2 regions of the Methylobacterium sp. UNCCL125 genome follow, and region 2 is predicted to be linked to the other one. Evidence: riboswitches for the same ligand, from Rfam matches in the RefSeq annotation. Region 2 holds a riboswitch; the other holds the start of a gene.
The links. Region 2 has a riboswitch for fluoride ahead of BM396_RS21705 (voltage-gated chloride channel family protein). Riboswitches for the same ligand answer to the same signal wherever they lie in the genome.
Positions count from the first base shown of each region.

Region 1: another riboswitch for fluoride. It lies ahead of crcB (fluoride efflux transporter CrcB); the one in region 2 lies ahead of BM396_RS21705 (voltage-gated chloride channel family protein).

Region 1 covers NZ_FPBW01000032.1:12,747-19,763, reverse strand. The annotation lists gene BM396_RS26105 (uroporphyrinogen decarboxylase) at 1-832, opposite strand, end outside; gene BM396_RS26100 (pyruvate, water dikinase regulatory protein) at 1,295-2,125, shown strand; gene crcB (fluoride efflux transporter CrcB) at 2,242-2,631, opposite strand; fluoride riboswitch at 2,715-2,785, opposite strand; gene BM396_RS26090 (hypothetical protein) at 2,968-3,477, opposite strand; gene BM396_RS26085 (EF-hand domain-containing protein) at 3,656-4,087, opposite strand; gene BM396_RS26080 (BatD family protein) at 4,179-5,444, opposite strand; gene BM396_RS26075 (tetratricopeptide repeat protein) at 5,456-6,376, opposite strand; gene BM396_RS26070 (VWA domain-containing protein) at 6,376-7,017, opposite strand, start outside.
Region 2 covers NZ_FPBW01000022.1:46,370-53,386, reverse strand. The annotation lists gene BM396_RS21710 (methyl-accepting chemotaxis protein) at 1-1,338, shown strand, start outside; gene BM396_RS21705 (voltage-gated chloride channel family protein) at 1,675-3,096, opposite strand; fluoride riboswitch at 3,138-3,210, opposite strand; gene arsH (arsenical resistance protein ArsH) at 3,428-4,174, opposite strand; gene BM396_RS21695 (ArsR/SmtB family transcription factor) at 4,225-4,584, shown strand; gene arsC (arsenate reductase (glutaredoxin)) at 4,577-5,014, shown strand; gene BM396_RS21685 (arsenic transporter) at 5,049-6,344, shown strand; gene BM396_RS21680 (MFS transporter) at 6,352-7,017, shown strand, end outside.

The sequences.
Region 1 (7,017 bases), on a different contig from region 2:
TCTTGGCGCCCGGCACCCGGGCGCGGACGCCCGCCACCATCCGGGCGATCGGCTGCAGGGACCAGCGGGTGAGGGCGTCCGCCGCGGGGGCGCCCGGCAGGGCGCTCTCCGCCACGTCGCCGACGGGCTCGACGGTGCCGTCGGAGGTCGGCACGGCGAGGGGCAGCGTGCCGGCATGGGACTCGAAGATCTGCACGGCGTCGGCGCCGGCCTCGAGCTGGCGCACGAGGTAATCGGTCTGCACCGTGACGAGGCGGTCGATCAGCGCGTCCACCAGCGCCGTGTCGCCCTCGGCCAGCGCCCGCGCGGGGGCGAGGTCCGGGGTGCCGCGACCGCCGATCATGTAGCTCGCCACCGTCCAGGGGGCGCCGCAGAAGCCGAGCAGCGTGGTCTCGCCGGGCAGTTCCGCGCGCAGCCGCGTCACCGTCTCGAAGACCGGTGCGAGATGGGTCATCACCGCCGGGTCGCCGGCCTCGCGCAGCTTCGAAAAGGCCTCCCGGCCGTCGAGGGGATCGAGGCGCGGCCCCTCGCCCTCCACGAAGCGCACGTCCTGACCGAGCGCATGGGGCACGACCAGGATGTCCGAGAACAGGATCGCGGCATCGAAGCCGAACCGCCGGATCGGCTGGAGCGTCACCTCGACGGCGAAGTCGGGGCTGTAGCAGAGGTCGAGGAACGAGCCGGCCTCGGCCCGGGTCGCCCGGTATTCCGGCAGGTAGCGGCCGGCCTGCCGCATCATCCAGGCGGGGGGCGGACCGATCGCCTCCCCGTCGAGGACGCGCAGCACCTTCCGCTCGGACTTGCGCTCCGTCCCCGTCATCGTCGTTCCCATCCCGTATCCGTCATCCCGCATGCCCGTCGGCGGGCCTCCTGTCGAGTCGAGGCGCGCCGATCCCCACACAGGCCCCTTCGAAAAGAAAAGAGAGAATCTAGGACTCTGTTTTTTCTCTTGGGGGGCCGAATCACGGGGGCACAAAAGCGTCCACAGGCGGTCCCCGGCGCCGCGCCGTTAACGAGGCTTTAAAGGATTTGCTCCATCTTGCGAGAACGACCAGATCCGACAGCGCCTTGGCAACGCCGAGTCGTGTGCGGAACCCGGACGCGTCCCGGATTCTCCCAGTGAGGCGGAATCCATGCGCCCCGATCGTCTGCCTGTGAACGGCGGAGTCGATAGCGCGCACCGGTATCGCCCTGGACCGGCCCGGCGGGGCATCCTATCCACACTCATCGACTCCCCTGGCGGCCGGCGGTGGACAACGTGGCGCCGCGAATGGCGACCGCAGAGGCGATCGGAATGGGCCGCAGCTACTTCCACCTCCACCTCGTCTCCGACTCCACCGGCGAGACGCTGATCAATGTCGGGCGCGCGGCGGCCGCGCAGTACGAGGGCGTGTCGGCGATCGAGCACGTCTATCCGCTGGTGCGCTCGGCCGCGCAGCTCGACCGGGTGATCTCGGAGATCCGGGCGGCGCCGGGTCTCGTCCTCTACACCCTGGTGGGGGGCGACCTCGGCGAGCGGCTGGAGGAGGTCGCGCGGGAGACCGGCTCGCCCTGCCTGTCGGTGCTGCGGCCGGTCCACGACCTGCTGCGCGCCTATCTCGGCGCCGAGACCACGGCCCGGCCCGGCGCCCAGCACATGCTGAACGCCGAGTACTTCAAGCGCATCGACGCGATGAACTTCACCCTGGCCCACGACGACGGCAACCTGCCGGAGGATCTCGAGGACGCGGACGTGATCCTGCTCGGCGTCAGCCGGACCTCGAAGACGCCGACCTCGATCTACCTCGCCAATCGCGGCCTCAAGACCACCAACCTGCCGCTGGTGCCGGGCATGCCGCTGCCGCCGGCGATCGAGCGCGCCCGCAAGCCCCTGGTGGTCGGGCTGTTCGCCTCGCCGGAGCGGATCGTGCAGATCCGCCAGAACCGGCTCTCCAGCCTCAACGCCGACGAATCGTCCCTCTACGTCGACCGCTCGGCGGTGGCGGACGAGATCACCGCCTCCCGCCGGCTGTTCACCCGGAACCGCTGGCCGACCATCGACGTGACGCGCCGCTCCATCGAGGAGACCGCGGCGGCGATCGTCGACCTCTACCGCGACCACCGGCTGAAGTTCATCGCGGATTGAGAGGGGTTTCCGAAGGGCTCAGCCCTTTGGCGGGGTTCGGGGGCGGAGCCCCTGAACGACCCGGGCTCCGCCCCGGAGCCGCAAAAGCTCGCAGCCCTTTTGAAGCCGGGACGGCCTCAGCTGCCGCTCAGGACCGCCCGCACCAGGGTGAGGCCCGCCACCAGCCCGATCAGGCCGGTCGCCACCGAGGCCCCAACGTAGAGGGCGGCGGCGGCGGTCTCGCCCCGGTGGTACAGGCTGATCGCGTCGAGGGAGAAGGTCGAGAAGGTGGTGAAGCCGCCGAGCACGCCCGTGGTCAGGAACAGCCGTGCCGGGTGACCCGCCGCGCCGCGCAGGGCGAAGCCCTCGGCGAGCACGCCCATCAGGAACGAGCCCAGCACGTTGATGATCAGCGTGGCCAGGGGGAAGCCGAGGCCCGGCAGCAGCCGGGCGACCGCCACGTTGATCCCGTGGCGGCACCCGCCCCCGAGCCCGGCTCCGACAACGACGATGAGGGTGTTGATCATGCCGGCCCTTCCTGTTCGGTCGGGCAGCCACGTCCTGTCGCGGCTTCGGCGCACGGCCCCACCGCGGACGGCTGAGGCGCGCCCGTGCGGTAGGAGCCATCAGCCCGGCCTCCGAGTCGGGCGGTTGTCGGGGCGCTCCATCCCCATCGGGACAGGCTTAGCGCAGGATGCCGGGAAGGGGAATCCGGTTTTCCGGCTCCCGCGCTGGTGGGTCGGGGGGGCGCGGCGGGTTCACAGATCGGTTCGGATCGGCGCGGGTCCCCTCCCGTGCGGGAGAGCGGACCCGCGCCCTGTCATGAACCCACCGTGCTGGATCGATCGGCGAAGCCGCAAGGCTCAGCGGGCGTAGGCGAAGTGGCTGCGCTGCTCGATCTGGGCGGCATAGAAATCCTCGACCACCTCGCGGACCACCTCGGCCAGCTCGTCGCCCCGGTGCTCGTCGAGCTGGATGTCGCTGCCGACGGTCCGGCCGATGGCGCAGCTCGCAGCCCCCGGCACGAGGCGCTCGTTGTAGCGCTGGTTCAGGCCCGAGACCGAGATGTAGTTGCTGCCGCCGAGTTCCGGACCGTACTTGATCTTGATCTTCTGCTCGGTGTCGGTCCCGCGCAGCCGCGCGCAGAGGCTGATGAAGTTGTCCTGATCGATCTTGGCCTCGAGGCCGGTGATGCTGCCGTGGACGTTGTCCTCCTCGTTGAGCACCTCGGCCATGAGGTTCAGGACGCCGACCACCGGCTCCAGCGCCCGGGCGCCTTCCTCCAGGAGTTTCTTGCGGAAGTCGTTGCTGCGGGCATCCGCCTCCTGCAGCCGCGCGCGGAACCTGTCCTTGACCTCGTTGGCGCGTGCCATCGCGCTCCTCCCTGGTGGTTCATCCGATGCTTTGCCGCCCGGATGACCGAAACCTACGAGGCCAATTCAGATGACGCAAGATAGTGCAAAATATTGATGCCTGCCCAGAACTTGAGCCGTTGCACAGGAATAATACTTGCTCATGGACTGTGCAACGGCGGGTCTCCGGGATCCGCGCCTATTTCAGGAGCTGCAGCAGGCTGCGTCCGGCCGGGGTCTTGAGTTCCTTGGCGTCGAGCGTGCCGTCCTTGTCGGGATCGGCCGCCTTGAAGCGCTGCTCGACCAGGGCGAGGTATTCCTTGCGGTCGAGGGTGCCGTCGTTGTCGGTGTCGGCGGCCTTCAGGTCCGTCTTGCTGACCCGGCCCTTCAGCTCCTTGGCGTCGACGGTCCCGTCCTTGTCGGTCTCGGCGGCGTCGAAGACCTTGCCGGCCGCGGCCTGGGCCTCGGCCAGATCGATCGTGCCGTCCTTGTCGGTGTCGACCATCTTCAGCGTGCGCTCGGTGCCGGAGGACCGGGCGAAGGCCGCCGACGGCAGCGCGGTGGGGACGACCAGGCCGAGGACGAGCATCGCGGCCAGCGCACATGCGGGTCTGTTCAGGATCGCGGGCATGAACGAAATCTCCGGTGGCGATCAGCGCCGGCAGCCCAAGCCGCCATGCGGCGCGCCGTTCCCGGAGGCGCGTTCACAAGCCGACGATCAGTCAGCGGGCCGGACCGTCGAGGGGGGCGAGCCGGTCCGGTTCCCGGGCCGCGGCGGCGACCGGTTCGGACCGGGACAGGGCGTTGGCCAATGCCCTCAGGTCCGGGACCGGCGCGCCCGATGCGCCGAACACCGACCGGTCGAGAGCCGCGAAGGATGCGACAAGACCGGGCCGCGCCCGCCAGATGCGAGCCAGGTCCGGCGCTTCCCGCATCGCCGTGTCCAGGACCGCGCGGAACCCGGCGGGATCTCCGGAACGGGCCGCCGCCTGCAGCGCGCGCCGGGTCGGGCGGGACAGGCGCAAGGAGGGCCGGCCCAGGCCGAAGCCGATCAGCGCCAAGCCCAGCCCGAAGGCGGCCAGCGCCGAGGCGGCGACCACGAGCGGCGAGGGGATCGCGGGGGGCGCCCGGTCGGTCTCCCGGTCGGGCAGGCCGCCGCCGATCTGCCGGGCCGGGATCTCGGTCTCGCGCATGGTGCGGGTGTTGGTGTCGAACCACGGGATCGCGATGGCGTCGAGGGGGATGATCTCCGGCACGCCGGGCTTCACGTCCCACTGGTAGGTGGCCCGCGCCACGGGGCCCGAGGGGGTCAGCAGGGTCTCGCGGGTGACGGGGCCCGCGAAGGTGATGATGCCGCGGGTGCGCATGACCGGCCGGGGCGGCAGGCCCTCAGCCACCATACCCTGCGCCTCCAGGGTGACGATCCGGCGGGTGGTCTCGCCGACCTTGATGGTCTCGGGATCCGGGCTCCAGGAATCGGTGATCGCCACGTCCTTGGCCGGCAGCCACCAGGGCTCCTTGGCGTCGGGGCCGCCGCTGGGCTCGGTCCATTGTGCGACCGGGAAGGGGATCGGCTTCGAGCGCACCTCGACCACCCGCCGCTCGCCGACATCGTTGACGGTGAGCTTGTGGGTGAACGGCTCGATGGTGAACTGCCCGGCATGGTGCGGGAAGACCGCCACGGTGCGGTCGAACGCGATGGCGCTCTGGCCGTCGGGAAGCTTGGTCTTGCTCCAGTGATCCCGGCCGAGCTGCGTCCAGGAGAAGTTGGCAAGGGAGGGCTGCACCACCTCCTCGAGCAGGATCGGCTGCTTGTAGACCCCGTGGATCTTCAAGAGCACCATCTCGCGGGAGAAAGGCGCGCTGTTGCCGTTCAGTTCGGCGGTCACCGTCAGGGTGAGGTCGCCCGGCTCGATCTCCGCGCGGGCGGGGAGGGGAGCGAGGAGGGGAGCGAGGAGGAGGAGCGCGCGGGCGCGCCTCTCGAAGATCCCAGAAAAACTCACCACGGGTTGCTCCCGGCGGGAATCGCGGTGCCGGCCTCGACCCGGCGGGTCTGCTCGGCGCGCAGGCGCAGCTTGAGATAGCGGCCGGGATCGTCCGGCAGGGTCTGGAGCCAGAGCCGGTCCGGTCGGATCTCGTGGGCCTCGAAGCTCTTGGTCACCCGGCGGACCTCGCGCTCGGGCGCCTCGGCCACCATGGCGGAACCGCCCCCGGTCCGGCCCCGGCCCGCCGCGTCGCCGGCCGAGCCCCGGGCCTGGCCCTTGCCGGTGTCGATCGATTGCTGCTCGGCCTTGCCCCGGCGGGACACCTTGCTGTTGCCGGGCAGCGACGCGCTGGCGTTCGATTCCTTGTTGCCGGCGAGCCCCTCGCCGCTGGAGGCGGCGTTGATGTCGTTGTTCTGGTCCTGGTTGGCGGTGTTGTTGTAGCGGGCGCCGTACTGGGCGGTGCCGTTGGCGATGCCGCCGCCGGGCCCGCGATCGATCACCTCGGCCCGCATCCGGGCGATCAGCGAGCGGTTGGCCTGGGCGTCGGCGTCGCGGGGGTTGAAGCGCAGGGCCTCGTCGTAGGCCGCCAGCGCGCCCTCGAGGTCGCCCGCCTTCGCGAGCGCGTTGCCGAGATTGTAGGTCGCGCGCCGCCCGCCGGTGCGGAACAGCGCGATCGCGTCCGCGTAGCGGCCGGCCTCGTAGAGCGCGGCGGCGCGCCAGGCCGGATCGACGAAGACGTCCGCGGCCAGCCCCGGCAGGCCGAGGCCCATCAGCAGGCGCCCGAAGCCGGTCCGGGGCTGCGAGACGGCGAGCAGCGCCAGGAGGCCGATCCCCGCCAGCGCCAGGCCGGCGATCCGGGCGCGGCGGCGCCAGCGCGGCGGCAGGCCGGCGCGGAGCGGGACGGCGAAGCCCGTGTCGGGGAGGGTGAGCCGCATCAGGCGCTCCTGCGGAACAGGACCAGGACCGGCAGGGCCGCCAGCAGCAGAAGCCAGCGCCCGAGATCCGCATAGGCCAGCACGCCGTAGCCGCCCGCCGCGAGGTGCTGACTGAGCCCGGCGCCGACCGCGTCGAGCACCGGGCCGGGGGTCGCGATGTCGGCGACGGTGCCGCCGCCGGCCCGGACGAGGGCGTCGAGGGCGGCCCGGTCGGGCTTCGGCGCGCCGGGCGGCAGCGGCTTGTCGGCGGGGACGAACAGCGCCTGGAGCCGCCAGCCGTGCTCGGCGATGGCGCGGGCCTCGCGGGTGGCGGCCTCGCCGATGCCGTCGCCGTCGCTGATCAGCACCACGTCGGCCGCCACGACGTTGGCCTCCGCCAGGGTGCGGCGGGCCAGCGCCAGCCCGCGCTCGGGATGGGTGCCGCGGTCCGGCACCGTGTCGGCATCGAGGGCGAACAGGGTTGTGCCGAGGCTGTCGCGGTCGGTGGTGGGGGAGGCGGCGAGGTAGGCGTCGCCCGCGTAGACCACGAGGGCGACCGCCCGGGTGCCGGCGGCCTCGGCGACGGCGGCGGCGGCCTGCCGGACGCCCTGGAGGTTGCCGCCCTCCGTGACCGAGCGGGACAGGTCGACGACGATCACGGT
Region 2 (7,017 bases):
GCCCGTATCCATCAGTTCGTCCAGCAGGTCTCCGAGGTTCGCCAGCTCTGCCTGGCGGGCCGGAACGCCGAGGCCCTCGCGCTGGTCCATCGTACGATCGACCCGACCTTCGTCGCCATGGTGCAGGGCAGTTCGAAGCTCGGGAACGACATCGATGGCGCGATGGAGAAGGGCTCGGCCGAACTGACCGAGCAGACCAACGCCACCCGCATCTCCCTGGTGTCGTTCAGCGCGCTCGGCTTGCTGGTCGGGCTCGCTGCGGCCGCCCTCGTGACGATCGTCGGCATCACGCGCCCGCTCGGCAGATTGGTCGTCGTCCTGCGACGCATGGCGCAAGGGGAGATCGAGGCGGAGATCCGGGAGGCTGGCCGGGGCGACGAGATCGGCGCGGTCGGCCGGGCAGTGGAGGGGATCAAGGCCCTGGTCGCCCGCAAGGCCGCCGAGGAGGCCGAGGTCAAGCGGCTGGCCGACGCGGCCGCGGCCCAGGCGCGCCGGCGCACCATGATCGAACTCGCCGACGGGTTCGAGCGGGCGGTCGGCGGCGTCGTCGGCATGGTCTCGTCCTCGGCCACGGAGCTGCAGGCCACCGCCCGGCAGATGACTGCCACCGCCCAGGAGACGGCCTCGCAATCCACCACCGTGGCGGCCGCCGCGGAAGAGGCCGCCGCCAACGTCCAGACCGTGGCGGCCGCCGCGGAGGAGCTGGGCTCGTCGGTGCAGGAGATCGGCCGGCAGGTCACCGGCTCGGCCCGGCTCGCGCAATCGGCGGTGGGCGAGGCCGACCAGACCGCCGCCCTGGTCCAGGCGCTCAGCCAGACCGCCGCCCGGATCGGCGACATGGTCGGGATGATCTCCGGGATCGCCGGGCAGACCAACCTGCTGGCGCTCAACGCCACGATCGAGGCGGCGCGGGCCGGCGCCGCGGGGCGGGGCTTTGCGGTGGTGGCTGCCGAGGTGAAGGCGCTGGCCGAGCAGACCGCCAAGGCGACCGAGGAGATCGCCCGGCAGATCGGCGCGGTGCAGGAGGTGACCGGGCAGGCCGTGACGGCGATCGGCGGGATCACCGGGCGGATCCGGGAGATCGACGGCGTGGCGACCTCGATCGCCGCGGCGGTGGAGCAGCAGGGGGCGGCGACGCAGGAGATCGTGCGCAACGTGGCGCAGGCCTCGACCGGCACCACCGCGGTGACCGGCACCATCGCGGGCGTCGCGCAGGCCTCCGAGGAGACCGGCGCCGCGGCCAGCCAGGTGCTCGCCTCCGCGTCCGAACTCTCGCGCCAGTCCGAGCATCTCGGTGCCGAGGTCGCCCGCTTCCTCGCAACCGTCCGCGCCGCCTGACGAGCCCCTGGCCGGATCCTCCCGGTCCGCCCTCCCGGCGCGGGCCGGCTCCGCCGCTTGCGGGCCGGCCCGACGGCGGTGCAGGGGCAGGGCGCGGATTGCGGGGGCCGGGTGGCGCCCATTGAGACCGGGGCGTCCTCGGCCGACGGCCTTGAGCAGGCCGTCGGCCTTCGCCTGCACGACCCGTTCCCGGCAGAGGGGCCTGGAGCCCCCCAGGGAACGGGCTTGGCGTGGTCCAGCCCTGTCGGCGCGCGTCGTCGGCGCGCGTCATGGAGATGCCCGCACCATCCCGATCCCGGCCGGGACGACCGGACGCGTCGAAGCCCTGGGGCGCACCTATCTGTCGGGGGCCGACACGGGGGCCGACACGGGGGCCGACACGGGGGCCGGCGCGGTCAGCCGGGCCGCGCGGTGCGTGCGTGCATGGCGCAGGGTGGCGTCCGGCGGCAGGGTGCCCACGGAAACCTTCGGGACGGCGATGCGCTGGGACAGGTAGATGCCGCTGTGCCCGGAGCACAGGTAGGCCAGGAAGCAGGCGGTCGCGATGTAGACGCCGTGCGTGGCGCCGAACAGCTCGATACCCATCAGCGTGCAGGCCAGCGGCGTGTTGGCCGCTCCGGCAAACACGGCGACGAACCCGAGGCCGGCCAGGAGATCCACCGGCGCCCCCAGCACCCCGGCCAGCGCGTTGCCGAGGGCCGCGCCGATGAAGAACAGCGGCGTGACCTCGCCGCCCTTGAACCCGGCGCTCAGGGTGACGACCGTGAACAGCATCTTGAGCGCCCAGCTCCAGGGATGCACCTCCGGACCGAAGAAGCGGGCGATGGTCAGCCCGTGCGGATCCGCCGACCAGACGCCCAGTCCCAGGTAATCCCGCGTGCCACAGAGGTAGACCAGGGCGATCACCGCGAGGCCGCCCGCCACGGGGCGGAGGGGCGCGAAGGCGATGACCCGCTTGCACCATCCGCCGAGCATGTGGTTCGCCTCGGCGAACACCAGGCCGGCCAGTCCGAAGGCCACGCCTGCCACCGCGACCTTGGCCAGGAGCAGCGGCTCGACCATGTGCGTGCCGACGGCTCCGGCGTGGTCGTCGATACGGTAGGCCCCGTGTTCGATGCCCCACAGCTGACAGGTCCAGTCGCCGACCACGGCCGCGACGAGGCAGGGCACGAGGGCCGCATATTCGACGCGTCCGACAGCGAGGACCTCGAGCGCGAAGACCGCGCCGGCCAGTGGCGTACCGAAGACGGCGCCGAACCCCGCGGCGATCCCGGCCATCAGCATGATCCGGAAGCTCGGCGCATCCAGGCGGACCGCCTTGCCGAAGGCGCTTGCGAGGCTGCCGCCCAGTTGGACGGCCGTGCCTTCGCGGCCCGCCGATCCGCCGAACAGATGCGTGACCACCGTGCCGAGGAAGATCAGCGGCGCCATGCGCAGGGGCACGCCGCCCCCGGGCACATGGATCTGCTCGACGATGAGGTTGTTGCCGCCCTCCACGGACTGGCCGAAGCGATGGTAGAGCAGCCCGATAGCCAAGCCGCCGAGCGGCAGGAGAAACAGCAGCCCGGGATAGGCGAAGCGCGCCCGGGTGGCCGCATCGAGGCTCCAGAGGAAGGCCGCGCACAGGGAGCCCACGGCGGCGGCCATGGGCAGCAGAATCAGGATCCAGCGCGCGACCGAGACGGCATGATCGTGCCGCGTGCGGACAAAGGCCGCTACGTTGAAGCGTGTGAACAGATTTTGGAAGGTTGCGCGCATGACATCCCCTTGATGCGATGCCGCAAGACTTTGCGGGATCGCAAGAAGTAGGAGTCATCAGCCTGACGGCGGTTCGGCCTTGATGGCCCGGCAGACACCATTGCCGTCCTCGAGAGATACGGGACCCCTCCGAACCGCGTCAAGGCCCTTCGTGCAGGCCTGCGGCGTCCGGGGGGCGAACCCGTCGCTCCCCCGAGGGTGGACGCGGAGACAGCGGATCCGGTCGGCCCTCGGGGCGCCGGGACCCGCACAGACCTGCCCCACGGGCGGCCGGTCGCCGCCGCGATCACGACGGCGCCCGCGTGGACGGTCGCATCGGCGGCGGTGTGTCTCAGCGCTTCACAAAGCCGATGTCGGCGGCCACGGCGCTCAGCCGCTCCGGCGCGCGCTCCTTCCGCTCGCTGTATCGGTCGACGAGGTCGTCGGCCCGCTCCCGGGTCAGCAGCGTGAACTTCATCAGCTCCTCGCACACGTCCACGACGCGCTCGTAGAGCGGCCCCGGCTTCATCCGGCCGGCCTCGTCGAACTCCTTGTAGGCCATCGGGACCGACGACTGGTTCGGGATCGTGATCATCCGCATCCAGCGGCCGAGAATCCGCAGGCTGTTCACGGCGTTGAAGCTCTGCGAGCCGCCGGACACCTGCATCACGGCCAGCGTGCGGCCCTGGGTCGGCCGCACGCTGCCTTCGGAGAGCGGCAGCCAGTCGATCTGGCTTTTCATCACGCCGGTCAGCGTGCCGTGCCGCTCCGGCGACACCCACACTTGGCCCTCGGACCAGATCGAGAGGTCGCGCAGCTCCTGCACCTTCGGATGATCGGCGGTCGTGTCGTCGGGCAGGGGCAGGCCGTGCGCGTCGTAGATCCGCACCTCGCCGCCCATGGCTTCCAGGAGCCGGGCGGCCTCGTAGGCGAGGAAGCGGCTGAACGAGCGCTCCCGCAGGGAGCCGTAGAGGATCAGGAACCGGGGGGCGTGGGTGAGCGGCTTGACCGCCTCCAGGCGCGCGCGGGTCGGCACCACGAAATGCGCGGCGCTCAGGTTCGGCAGGCCATCGGTGAAAGGCTGGCGCGGCTTGTCCAAGGTTCAGCTTTCTTGTACGTTCAAAGAGTGATTTGAAGATTGTAACGAATATGGACGAGCCGCAAGCCCTCGCCGCCTTCGCGGCCCTCGCCCAGGAGCACCGTCTGCGCCTGGTGCGGGTGCTCGTGACCGCCGGCCCGGACGGGCTGGCCTCCGGCGTGCTGGCTGAGGCGGTGGGCGTCTCCGCCGCCACCGTGTCCCATCATCTCAAGGAACTGAGCCACGCGGGCCTGGTCGCATCGCGGCGCGCGGGCCGCTCGATCATCTACAGCGCCGCCTACCCGGCGCTGTCCGGCCTGATCGCCTTCCTGATGAAAGATTGCTGCCAGGGCCGCCCGGAGGTCTGCACCCCGGCGATGGCCGCCCTGGCACCCTGCTGCCCCGCCCTTGGAGAGACCGCCCATGCCTGAGCCGTTCGACGTCGTGATCTACCACAACCCCGAATGCGGCACGTCCCGCAACACCCTCGCGATGATCCGCAACGCCGGCATCGAGCCGCACGTGATCGAGTACCTCAAAACCCCGCCCGCGCGGGCGCTGCTGGTGCAGCTCCTGGCCCGCGCCGGTCTGTCGGTGCGTGCGGTGCTGCGGGAGAGCGGCACGCCGTTCGCGGAGCTGAACCTCGGCGATCCCGCGCTGACGGATGCGCAGCTCCTGGACGCCATCGCGGCGCACCCGATCCTCCTCAACCGCCCGCTGGTGGTCACGCCCAAGGGCGTGCGCCTGTGCCGACCGTCGGAAGCCGTGCTCGATCTTCTGCCGGTGCAGCAGGGCGAGTTCGTCAAGGAAGACGGTGAGCGGGTCGTGGACGAGCACGGCCGCCGCGTCGCCACGGCCTGAGCCTCACACCGATCCATAAGACGAAAACGCCCGGATGCTCGCGCTCGCCATTTTTCTTGCCACCCTCGTGTTCGTCATCTGGCAGCCCAGGGGCCTCGGGATCGGATGGAGCGCACTGGCCGGCGCGGGGGTCGCTCTCGCCGCGGGCGTGATCCATCCGGGCGACATTCCGGTGGTCTGGCATGTCGTCTGGGACGCCACGTTCACCTTCGTGGCGCTCATCATCCTCTCCCTGCTGCTCGATGAGGCCGGGTTCTTCCATTGGGCGGCCCTGCACATCGCCCGCTGGGGCGGCGGCCGGGGCCGGCGGCTGTTCCCGCTGGTCGTGCTCCTCGGCGCGGCCATCGCGGCGGTGTTCGCCAACGACGGCGCGGCGCTGCTGCTGACGCCGATCGTGCTGGCGATCCTGCTCCGGCTCGATTTCAAGCCGGCGGCGGCCCTGGCGTTCATCGTCGCCTGCGGGTTCGTGGCGGACAGCACCTCCCTGCCGCTGGTGATCTCCAACCTGGTCAACATCGTCTCCGCCAACTTCTTCGCCGTGACCTTCGGCCGGTACGCCGCCGTGATGGTGCCGGTGAACTTGGTGTCCCTGGCGGCGACGCTGCTGGTGCTGTGGGCCTATTTCCGGCGCGACGTGCCGGAAGCCTACCCGGTCGATGCCCTCGAACGCCCGGCCGACGCGATCCGCGATCCGCTGGTGTTCCGGGCGGCGTTCCCGCTGCTCGGCGTGCTGCTCGCCGCCTACTTCGTCACCGCGCCGTTCGGGGTGCCGGTGTCGGCCGTCACCTGCGCCGGCGCGGCGGTGCTCCTGCTGCTCGCCAACCGGGGCGGGATCATCCCGATCCGCAAGGTGCTGACCGGCGCCCCCTGGCAGATCGTGCTGTTCAGCCTCGGCATGTACCTCGTGGTCTACGGCCTCCGGAACGCCGGCCTGACCGACGCGCTGGCGAAGGGCCTGGTCTGGCTCGCCGGCCACGGCCCGTGGGCCGCCACCATCGGCACCGGCTTTGCCGCCGCGATCCTGTCGTCGCTGATGAACAACATGCCGAGCGTGCTGATCGGGGCGCTCGCGATCGAGCGGGCGCCGGACCTGTCGCCGCTGACCCGCGAGCTGATGGTCTACGCCAACGTGATCGGCTGCGACCTCGGGCCGAAGTTCACGCCGATCGGCAGCCTCGCCACCCTGCTCTGGCTGCATGTCCTGGACAGCAAGGGCCAGAGGATCACCTGGGGCCAGTACATGAAGGTCGGTCTGGTCATCACCCCGCCCGTGCTGCTGGCCACGCTGCTGGCGCTGGCGGCCTGGCTGCCGCTGCTCGGTCCCCGGTAGGCCGCGCGTGTCCGGGGGGAGGCGCTGGCCGGTGATCTCCGCCCTCGGCGTGATCGAGATCCTCGCCTGGGGGTCCTCGTTCTACCTGCCCGCCGTGCTCGCCGGCCCGGTGGCGGAGAGCACCGGCTGGCCGCTGGCCTGGGTGGTCGGCGGTCTGTCCCTCGGGCTCCTCGTTGCCGCGTTCGCCGCGCCGCATGTCGGGGCGGCGATCCACCGCCACGGCGGCCGTCCGGTTCTGGCGCTGGCGGCGCTGCTGCTGGCGGCCGGCCTGATCACGCTGGCCGCCGCGCCGGTCCTGCCGGTCTACCTGGCCGGCTGGCTTCTGCTGGGGCTCGGCATGGGCTGCGGCCTGTACGATCCGGCCTTCGCCACCCTCGGGCGCCTCTACGGGGCGGCGGCACGGCCGGCGATCACCACCCTGACCCTGTGGGGCGGGTTCGCCAGCACCGTGTGCTGGCCGCTCTCGGCGTTCCTGGTCGCGCAGGTCGGCTGGCGGGGCGCCTGCCTCGCCTATGCCGGCCTGCATCTCGGGGTCACGCTGCCGCTGGTGCTCCTGCTGATCCCGAACCCGCCGGCGGCGGCGGCGGAGCACCGCGCGGCGCGCACCGGCCCTCTGTCCGCCGCCGAGCGGCGGGCGTTCCGGCTGTTCGCCGGGGTGCTGGTCCTCGGCGGC